Regions from separate parts of the Desemzia sp. FAM 23988 genome, predicted to be linked through region 1. Evidence: riboswitches for the same ligand, from Rfam matches in the RefSeq annotation. Region 1 holds a riboswitch; the other holds the start of a gene.
What was found. Region 1 has a riboswitch for thiamine pyrophosphate ahead of thiM (hydroxyethylthiazole kinase). Riboswitches for the same ligand answer to the same signal wherever they lie in the genome.
Positions count from the first base shown of each region.

Region 2: linked by a shared signal. The riboswitch ahead of thiT (energy-coupled thiamine transporter ThiT) and the one ahead of thiM (hydroxyethylthiazole kinase) in region 1 are both predicted to bind thiamine pyrophosphate.

Region 1 covers NZ_JBGQQS010000026.1:31,512-36,217, reverse strand. Annotated here, with positions in the region: gene ACEN4L_RS11790 (YtxH domain-containing protein) at 275-829, shown strand; gene ACEN4L_RS11785 (NADP-dependent oxidoreductase) at 881-1,792, opposite strand; TPP riboswitch at 1,967-2,065, shown strand; TPP riboswitch at 2,133-2,230, shown strand; gene thiM (hydroxyethylthiazole kinase) at 2,351-3,094, shown strand; gene thiD (bifunctional hydroxymethylpyrimidine kinase/phosphomethylpyrimidine kinase) at 3,091-3,903, shown strand; gene thiE (thiamine phosphate synthase) at 3,896-4,522, shown strand; gene ACEN4L_RS11765 (GNAT family N-acetyltransferase) at 4,628-4,706, shown strand, end outside.
Region 2 covers NZ_JBGQQS010000001.1:111,765-116,470, forward strand. Annotated here, with positions in the region: gene ACEN4L_RS00640 (hypothetical protein) at 1-522, opposite strand, end outside; gene thiT (energy-coupled thiamine transporter ThiT) at 692-1,258, opposite strand; TPP riboswitch at 1,335-1,437, opposite strand; gene ACEN4L_RS00650 (GNAT family N-acetyltransferase) at 1,519-1,992, opposite strand; gene ACEN4L_RS00655 (HD domain-containing protein) at 2,103-2,768, opposite strand; gene ACEN4L_RS00660 (ribonuclease J) at 3,135-4,706, opposite strand, start outside.

The sequences.
Region 1 (4,706 bases):
ACTGAAGACGGTAGAATTCATGATGATTACCACATTGAGCATTTATGAAAGCGCTTACTTTAAATGGGAAAGTGTTACGACTTTATTAAGGTGTTTTAGGAGATGATTGGTCTGCATTTAGTTTTAGAAATATACTTTTTAAAACTGTCTAGAAAGTGATCTCGTATATTTTGAGTGCGTTTTACTTTAGAGAATTCTATATTTGTTATATGATAATCATGTAAACACTTATAGGAATACAGGAAAAACAAGAAGTGAGAGGAGCACGAATAGTATGAAATTAACAAAATTGATGGACATGGGAACCGATTATGCTCAAGATGCATACGATACAGCGAAAGACTATTTACCTTCCACACACCATATGCACCATATGGCTAAACCAAGTATGAAGACCAAAGCCAAACTTGCTAAAGGGGTTACTAAGGCGATGCCTGCCAAGGTAAAACATATGGAAGTGGCTAAAATGATTGCTCTGCCTTTAGCAGGTGCACTAGTTGCCTTGTTATTTGCGCCTAAGTCTGGGAAAGAATTACGTTCGGATATTAAGGATAAATTTACCGACGTTAAAGATACTGGAATGGAAAAAGGGCAAGAATGGAAAGAAGTAGGAGTAGAAAAAGCACAGGAATGGAAAGAGGTCGGCGAAGAGAAAGCTCAGGACTTAAAAGAAAAATATTCTGACGAAATGGAAGCTCCGCATGGAAACGTTCATGGGACATCAGCAGAACCTAATGAAGATCAAACGATTCCTGCAGATAAGTTGGATGAAACTCTCAACGATTTAGATTATGATTCTGAAAAAGATCTATTAGATGAGAACCAATAAAAATAAACAAAAAGATGGAGTCAAGAAAAATTCTTGACTCCATCTTTTTGTTTATTTTACTTTAATCACGATTTTTCCTCTTGTATGACCTGTTTCACTTTGTTCATGTGCTTTACGTACCCCTTCTTCTGTAAAAGGGTAAGTTTGACTGACTATGGCTTTGATTTTTCCACTGGTAAGTAAATCAGCTAAGGTTTGCAGGCGTTCGCTTGTGGGGGTCATACTGAAAATAATTCCTATCATCCCTAATTTTTTTAATGTAGTTTCATCCGGTTCTTGTACTAAGGAAACTAAGCGCCCGCCTTTTTTTAGAACAGTGAAACTTTTTTCTTGAGTTTTGCCTCCTAAAGGGTCTAGTACGAGATCGACATCACTGACTGCTTTTTCAAAATCCTCTTTGTTGTAATCAATGAAATAGTCCACGCCTAGAGAAGTAAGGAATGCTTTGTTTTTCTCACTGGCTGTCGAAATAACGTAAGCTTTGTAATGTTTAGCAATTTGTATAGCCAATGAGCCTACTCCGCCAGCCCCTGCGTGAATCAAGACTTTTTCATTATCCCTTAATTGTCCTTTATCTATTAAAGCTTCCCAAGCGGTTTGTCCAGCTAATGGAATTGCAGCTGCTTCCACAAAAGAGAGTTTATCAGGGATTTTAATCGTTACTTCGGCGCGAGATCGGGCATATTCAGCGTAAGTTTTGGATGCATTAGCAAATACACGATCACCTGGCTTTACATTCGTGACATTTGTACCAATTTCACTTACGATACCAGCGACATCACCACCAAGCACCATAGGAAGTTTGCCGCCCATTTTACCGGAACGTCTTTTGCAATCAACGGGGTTAATGGAGAAAGCATGAACTTCAATTAATACCTGATCATCTTTGATAGAAGGCTTCTCCATTTCCATCTCTCTTAATTGATCAGCTGACCCAAATTCTTTAATCGCGATAGTTTTCATAAAAAGGTACTCCTCTCTCTGATTGGTTCTCTAGTTATGATTACTTTAACACTGCTATCTTAAGACCACAAATAATGAGGCTTTTATACTTTAAAAGAGAACGAGGAGCGGTGTATTAAAGACAGTAAAGTGATTGATTAAATTTATTATCTATAGTAAACTTATAAGTAATTAAATGTTTTGCAGGGGGACATAATCGTGTTGAGAAGGTTAAAACCTGACCCTTTGAACCTGTTAGTTAACACTAACGTAGGGAGCACAATCGTACATATGTATTCTAACGACTATATTCGTACTGAGCTCTCCAATTTTATTTGGGGAGCTTTTTCTTTTGTAAAACGCTTAATTGCGGGGGGACACAGTCGTGTTGAGAAGGTAAAACCTGACCCTTTGAACCTGTTAGTTCATACTGACGTAGGGAGCAAATAGTGAGTTTCTTATACACTTTTTTGGCTTCTGCATATTTGTAGAGCCTTTTTTTGTGCTCACGTTCTATAAAGGAGGATTGAGATCAGCCTATTTGAATAAGCTAGAGAAACCAAGGAAAGGGTGTAATAAATGTTATCAAGAGTCAAACAAACAGCTCCTTTAGTCCATTGTATCACTAATTATGTGGTGGCAAATTTTACGGCTAATGGATTACTTGCTATCGGAGCTTCTCCTATTATGGCGGATGAAGTGAATGAGGTTGCTGATGTCGTGACAGCTGCTCAAGGAGTATTGATCAATATCGGTACCGTAAATGACCGCACTATCCAAACGATGTTGGTAGCTGGAAAAAAAGCAAATGAGTTAGGAGTTCCTGTTGTACTGGATCCTGTAGGAATCGGTATTTCAAGCTATCGAAAACAAGTGGTGCAACAACTTTTAAAAAGAATGCAGGTTGATTTGATCCGCTGCAATGCAGGAGAACTAGCCGCAATTGCAGGTAAAGAATGGCATCAAAAAGGAGTGGACAGCGGCATAGGGGCGATGCCTGTTTCCAAAGTAGCGCGAGAAATTGCCTTGAAGTATCGCTGTCAAGTCATCGTCACAGGAGAAACCGATTATTTAACGGATGGTCAAGAAGAGCGATACGTGTCTGGAGGCAACGAAATTGCTACACGTATTACAGGTATGGGGTGTTTATTAAGCGCTGTTTGTACAGCTTCGCTTGCGAGTGGAAAAGAAGCCTCATTCAATCAATTAGCCACCACTCTACAAGCGTATAAACAAGCTGCTGAACAGAGTGGAAATGAAGTGGGGACATTCGCTGTACAATTTATGAATGCTCTGCAAAAGATAGCGGAGGCAGGACAATGATTGCATTAACGATTGCAGGATCAGATTCAGGCGGGGGAGCTGGGATTCAAGCAGATCTCAAAACATTTCAAGAGTTAGGGGTATTTGGGACCACAGCCATTACAGCATTAACAGATCAAAATACACTGGGTGTACATGATATTTATGAAGTACCGCCATATTTTGTGCAACAACAGATCCAAACTGTACTAGATGATTTTTCAGTAAAAGCTATCAAAACGGGGATGTTGTTTTCAGTTGAAATAATTGATGGGGTAGCTGAAATCCTAAAAAAACAAAATATACCGCTTATCGTTGATCCGGTGATGATTGCAAAAGGCGGAGCAAAGCTATTGCAAGAATCAGCAGCAAAAACTTTAATAGAAAAGCTGTTTCCCTATACCACCATTTGCACCCCAAACATCCCAGAAGCAGAAGTGCTGACAGGTATTCGTATTAAAAATACGAAAGATATAGAAAAAGCAGCACAACAACTGTTGCGAATGGGCATTCAATGTGTTGTCATCAAAGGTGGACATTTAGAAGAAGAACAGGCAATTGATAGAGTATACACTTGCGAGCAGTCTTTTCAATTGACCACCAATCGTGTGAAAACAAAAGATACACATGGGACAGGCTGTACATTTTCTGCTGCTTTAACAGCCAATATAGCGAAAGGACTATCCATGCAAGAAGCGATCGTTGAAGCGAAAAAATTTATTCAACTAGCTGTTTCTACACCGCTTTATATTGGTCACGGTCATGGGCCGACGAACCACTTTGCTTACAAATGCAACCAAGGAATATGTGAGGTAGAAGTAAATGGATAGAAGTATTTTAACTATTTATTTTGTCATGGGTACAGTGAATTGCAAAAAAGACCCATTGAAAACACTCGAAGAAGCTTTGCAGGCAGGGATAACCTGTTTTCAGTTACGCGAGAAAGGAAAAGGAGCGTTGACTGGTTCAGCCTATGTAGATTTTGCCAAAGCATGTCAAAGATTGTGTGCAATGTACCAAGTACCTTTTATTGTCAATGACGATGTTGAGCTTGCTATACAATTAAATGCTGATGGTATACACGTGGGACAAGATGATTTAGCCTTGACAGCCTTTCGGAAGAGAGTAAAAGGAAACCTTGTAGGTGTTTCAGTCCATAATGTTGAAGAAATGGAACAGGCTATAGTTAATGGAGCAGATTACGTTGGAATTGGCCCAATCTATCCAACACAGTCTAAAAAAGATGCTGCCTCCCCAGTAGGATTGAACTGCATACGTACGATACGAAAACAGTTTGGTACTTTTCCAATAGTAGGTATTGGTGGTATCACGGAAGAAAATGCAGCTGGAATTCGTGCTTCGGGAGCAGATGGGGTGTCCGTCATATCTGCTATCTGTGGCAGTGAAGACCTAAAACAGACAGTAGAAAAGTTGCAAAAAAGCAGCTGATGCAAAAATATTTTTCTTGTGCAGTAGGATTAAAAGGATGAACAAACTGGAAGCAGTAAATAAGAAATGCTAAAATGACATTGATTGAAGAAAGGGGGAAGAACAATGGAGTTTGAAAAAGGGGATAATCGCTTTTATAAAAATGACGAAAGTGGAAAAATGATTGCAGAAATTACCTATATAC
Region 2 (4,706 bases), on a different contig from region 1:
TGTAAACAAACCTGCTAATGCAAAAGCACTCAAAATTGTCATCAAGATAGGGGGGGAAAATACACCGTTAAAGATTAGCCCAAATAGTGCGATAGAAAGCACTGCATTCATTAAAACTCCGCCTAAATTATATAACACAAATGGAAAATCACCCTCGTTGTATGCAGGAGGGGACATCAAACATTGTCCTCCTGTACCAGGTAAGTTCATTCGTTTTTGTTGGATACTTCCTTCTTCTTTGACTAACGTCAAGGAACCTATTCGGAAAGAAACATAAGCATAGCCGGTCATCAATCCAAATACCAAATGACCCATTTCATGAAGTAAAATATGTATCAAATAACTGATAAAAAAAGCTATGAACCCAATAAACAACAGACTTAAATTTAATTCAATTGCATCAGTTTCCAAAAATACTCCTGCAACAAAACCAATCGTTAAACCAATAATTGCTGAACCTCCCATTACAAGAATCACGGTACTCCATTGGGATTTCTTTTTTTCACTTTTATTTTTTGTCATATGTGCTTCACTTCCTTATGGGTTGCTTAATGCATTCTCCTAAAAAGGATAACATTACTTATTTAGTATGTACTAGTCGAAAAAAAAGTCAATCATAATTTTGACCGACAACTCTTTTTAGCTTTAAAAAAAAAGACGAGATAGTAATATCCCGTCCTTTGATCTTGTATTAACGTGTTGTTGATGAAAATAATTGTGGTGCTGTTTTTTTGATCGCTATCAGTAAGATGCTGACTACGACCGCTGTGATTACTCCACTCAAAATCTGTGTCACGAAAGAATACAGCAAAGCACTCATTCCTTCTGGTGCGTAGCTGCCCCAGAAATAATAACCTGCTACAAAATGCCAGAAGAATCGTGCCATCGTACCGGAAAATGTTCCCAGAACAATGTACAGATTCAATTTAACCGTCTGATCGGTTTGACTGAGCGAATGGATTTTAGCAGCAAATAATCCTCCGAAACCTGCAAAGGCAAAGGCAATAAAATATTCAATAAATCCTTGTAAAGGACTTAGAATATAGGCATTACCAATTACAAAATGCAAGATCCCCCATAAAAAACCAGCATAAACTGCTGGAACAAAACCTCTCCTAAACGCATAAAGCGTGAGAGGCACCATCCCTAATGAAACTGTAAAAGACGGACCGATATTTGTTGGGATAAGCGATAATACAATGGCTAAAGCAGCTATAATCGTCCCTTCTATCCACACACCAAACTTTTTGTTGCGCATAAAAAAACCTCCTTTATAATTTGAACAATGCCAAACAACAAAGGAGGAGATCACTTGAGTAATTAGACTACATACTTTTGTGCTCTGTCACAATTCCTACGCTCGTGCTAACGAACAGGTTCGAAGGGTCAGAATCATCGATTCAATCTCAGCTTAAAAAAGCACCCCTTTGTGATGGACGTTCATTCAGTTTTTACCTATTCACTATACCGAATATTTCAACCCTTGTCAATACTGCTCTCCGGGTTGAAACGATTTGATTAGTCTAACTTTTTAGCTAATACAAATTCTATACTGTCCCCTATGTTGATCCGTTGTTGAGTATTTGAAAAACCTGATTGAATATACAGCATTTGACTGCTGATATTGTCTATAGAGACAGACAACACAATTTCGTTGATCATGGGATAATGATAGCGCACATAGTCGGGCAGCAGTTCTAAAGACTTTTTAGCATATCCTTCTCCTTGATAATTCAAATCAATCGAATGTGCTCTAAATAGAATTGCTTTTGGATTGTCTGTAAAAGTGGACACCCCTACTCCAAGTTGAAGGATAAAAAAACCAATCAATTCCTGCCCCTTTAAAATCAAAATCGGGTGTTTTTCAGTTTCATGCATACTCTCGGTTAAAGCATCCATTGGCTTAACAATATAAGAATTTGAATCAATGGCATAATTTTCTAATTTTGGAGCATCTTCTATAACCGCTTCTCTTAGAATTATCTTTTCCATAGCCCTTCACCTTGCCTTTTTCATTATTCTTTTTCAGTATAAGAATAACAGACAGGACTAATAAATGTCTCTTGAAACGTTCTTAATTTCTCTGATTTGCAATACTCTGATTACTTCAACCCATCCCACTCCAAATAAAATTCTTGCAAAAACTGTTCCATAAACTGGTGTCTGTTTTCAGCAAAAGATCTTCCTGTTTGAGTATTCATCGTGTCTTTCAACTTTAATAATTTTTCATAAAAATGCATGATCGCTGTATCTTCTCCAGATCGATACTCTTCGTAAGATACCCCTTCTCTCGGCATTTTAGAAGGATCATGAATCAACCGACCACGGGAACCCGAATAAGCCATTGTTCTGGCAATACCGATTGCTCCAATGGCATCTAACCGATCTGCATCTTGCACGAGTTTTCCCTCTATAGAAGTCATCTCTATTTTATTGGTTCCACCTTTATAGGACAAGTTCAGCACAATAAATAAAAGAGACTCTTTTTCGGCGTGGGTTAAAGATAGCTGATTCAACCAATCGGTTAATTTTTTTTCTCCTGCTTCAGGTGTCTCATTTAATTTTTCATCTGGGACATCATGCAGCAATGCAGCCATCTCACAAATAAAAGCATCTACTTCCCCGGGTTCTTCAGCTGCCATTTGCAAGGCTAGATTACGTACACGATGAATATGCCACCAATCATGTCCGGAAGCGTCTTTCTTCAATAACTGAAAGACAAACTGTTCTGTCTGCTTTAAAATCTCTTTTTGAAGGTCTGTTTTCATATTTTGTCCTCTCTAAACTTTTTGGGTTCTTCATCTTCTAGCGTTGGTAGAGAAATTTCCTCCAGCCTATGGGGTTGCTTATGGACCGCCATGGGACCGCCTTGAGCTGAAAACCACATCTCAAGACTTGCAAGCTTCAAACTTAGCGTAACGGCTAAAGCCTAACGCTAAGTAATTCCCATTGCTTCCTTTTCCATGGCTACAAGCAACCCCATAGTCCTCCATAAATTTCTAGGAATGAGCTTCTAAAAAGTTTAGAATTAATTTTTTTACTTACCAACGTCAAATATTGTAGAACCACTTTTTGAACGACCCATTAAGGGTTTTAAATAAGGCTAGGACAAATGTCCTAGCCTATGCCTTAATTTATCTTCTGCGTTTTGAATTGCTGACTTCCATAATGATCGGTAAGATAACCGGTCTTCTGCGTGTCTTATCGAACAAGAATTTGCTTAATGAGTCTCTGATGTCTTGCTTCAAAGCTCCCCATTCAAATTCATTTTGCTGTAAGTTCTCTTCAACGACTTTTTGGACCATTTCGCTGCTTTGTTCAATCAATTGCGTATTTTCTTTGACGTATACAAAACCACGAGTCATGACTTGTGGACCAGACGTAATTTCTTTTGTTTTACGATTAATTGTCACCACAGCGATCAGAATCCCATCTTGAGACAATAGCTTACGGTCACGCAAGACAATATTTCCAATATCCCCGATTCCAATACCGTCTACCATAGTATTCCCAGATTCTACTTGACCAGACATTGTCAAGCGGTTATGAGAATATTCCATGATATCTCCTTTGCCAGGAATAATGATATTTTTATATGAGATCCCTACTTCATGAGCCAAGTCAGCATGAGCTGCTAACATACGGTACTCTCCCGTTACAGGGATGAAGTACTTCGGTTGGATCAAGTTAATCATCAACTTCAGATCGTTCGGTGTAGCATGTCCAGAAGCTTTCAGATTATCGGTGATTTGTTTCACTTCTCCACCAGCACGGTAAACCATATTTTCAGTAGTGGCTACTGTAACTTCCATTTCATTTGAAGGGCTAGTCACGATATAAACTAGATCGCCTTCTTTGATATTCACTTGCGGATGCTTGCCTTTTGCCATACGTTGTAAGGTTTGGATCGGTTCGCCGGTGCTCCCTGTTTCAAGTACAACGATTTCTTGGTCTTCGTATTTTTCAATCTCTTTTACAGAAACGATCAATTCATCGCTTGGCAATTGCAATTTGTCTAATTTTAATGCTTTGTCGACAATCTCTTCCAAATGTTTTCCGGTAATAAAGATTTTACGATTGGAACGATGTGCTGCGTCCAATACTTGTTGGATTCTTAGAATATTGCTGGCCACAGCGGCCACAATGATTCGTCCATTTGTATTTTGGAAAGTATCCAATACTTCTTCAGCAACTTTCAATTCACTCACATTTTCAACAGGACTTTCAGCTTCACTAGAATCACTTAACAGTGCCAATACATTGCTTCTGCCGATATCGCTGATGCGGTTTAAATCTGTTTTATACATCGGTTTAGCACTCTGATCAAACTTAAAGTTTCCTGTATAGACAATGCTGCCTTCATCCGTTTTAACAACGATTCCGACAGAATCAGGGATAGAGTGAGTGGTTCTAAAGAAACTCACTACTGCGTTGCCAAATTCAATTTCGGTATGCTCATCGACTACATGGTAATCATCAAAATGAGCCACTTGTCCTTTTTCTTCGACACTCATTTTAGCTAACGCCATTGTTAATTCAGTACCAAATACCGGCACATTGAATTTTTGCAGAAAATACGGTAAAGCTCCTATAGAATCTTCATGTCCATGTGTTAAGAACACTGCAGTAACACGATCTTTATTTGCTTCTAAATAATCAAAATTTGGAATGACAACATCGATTCCAAATAATTCTGTTTCTGGATA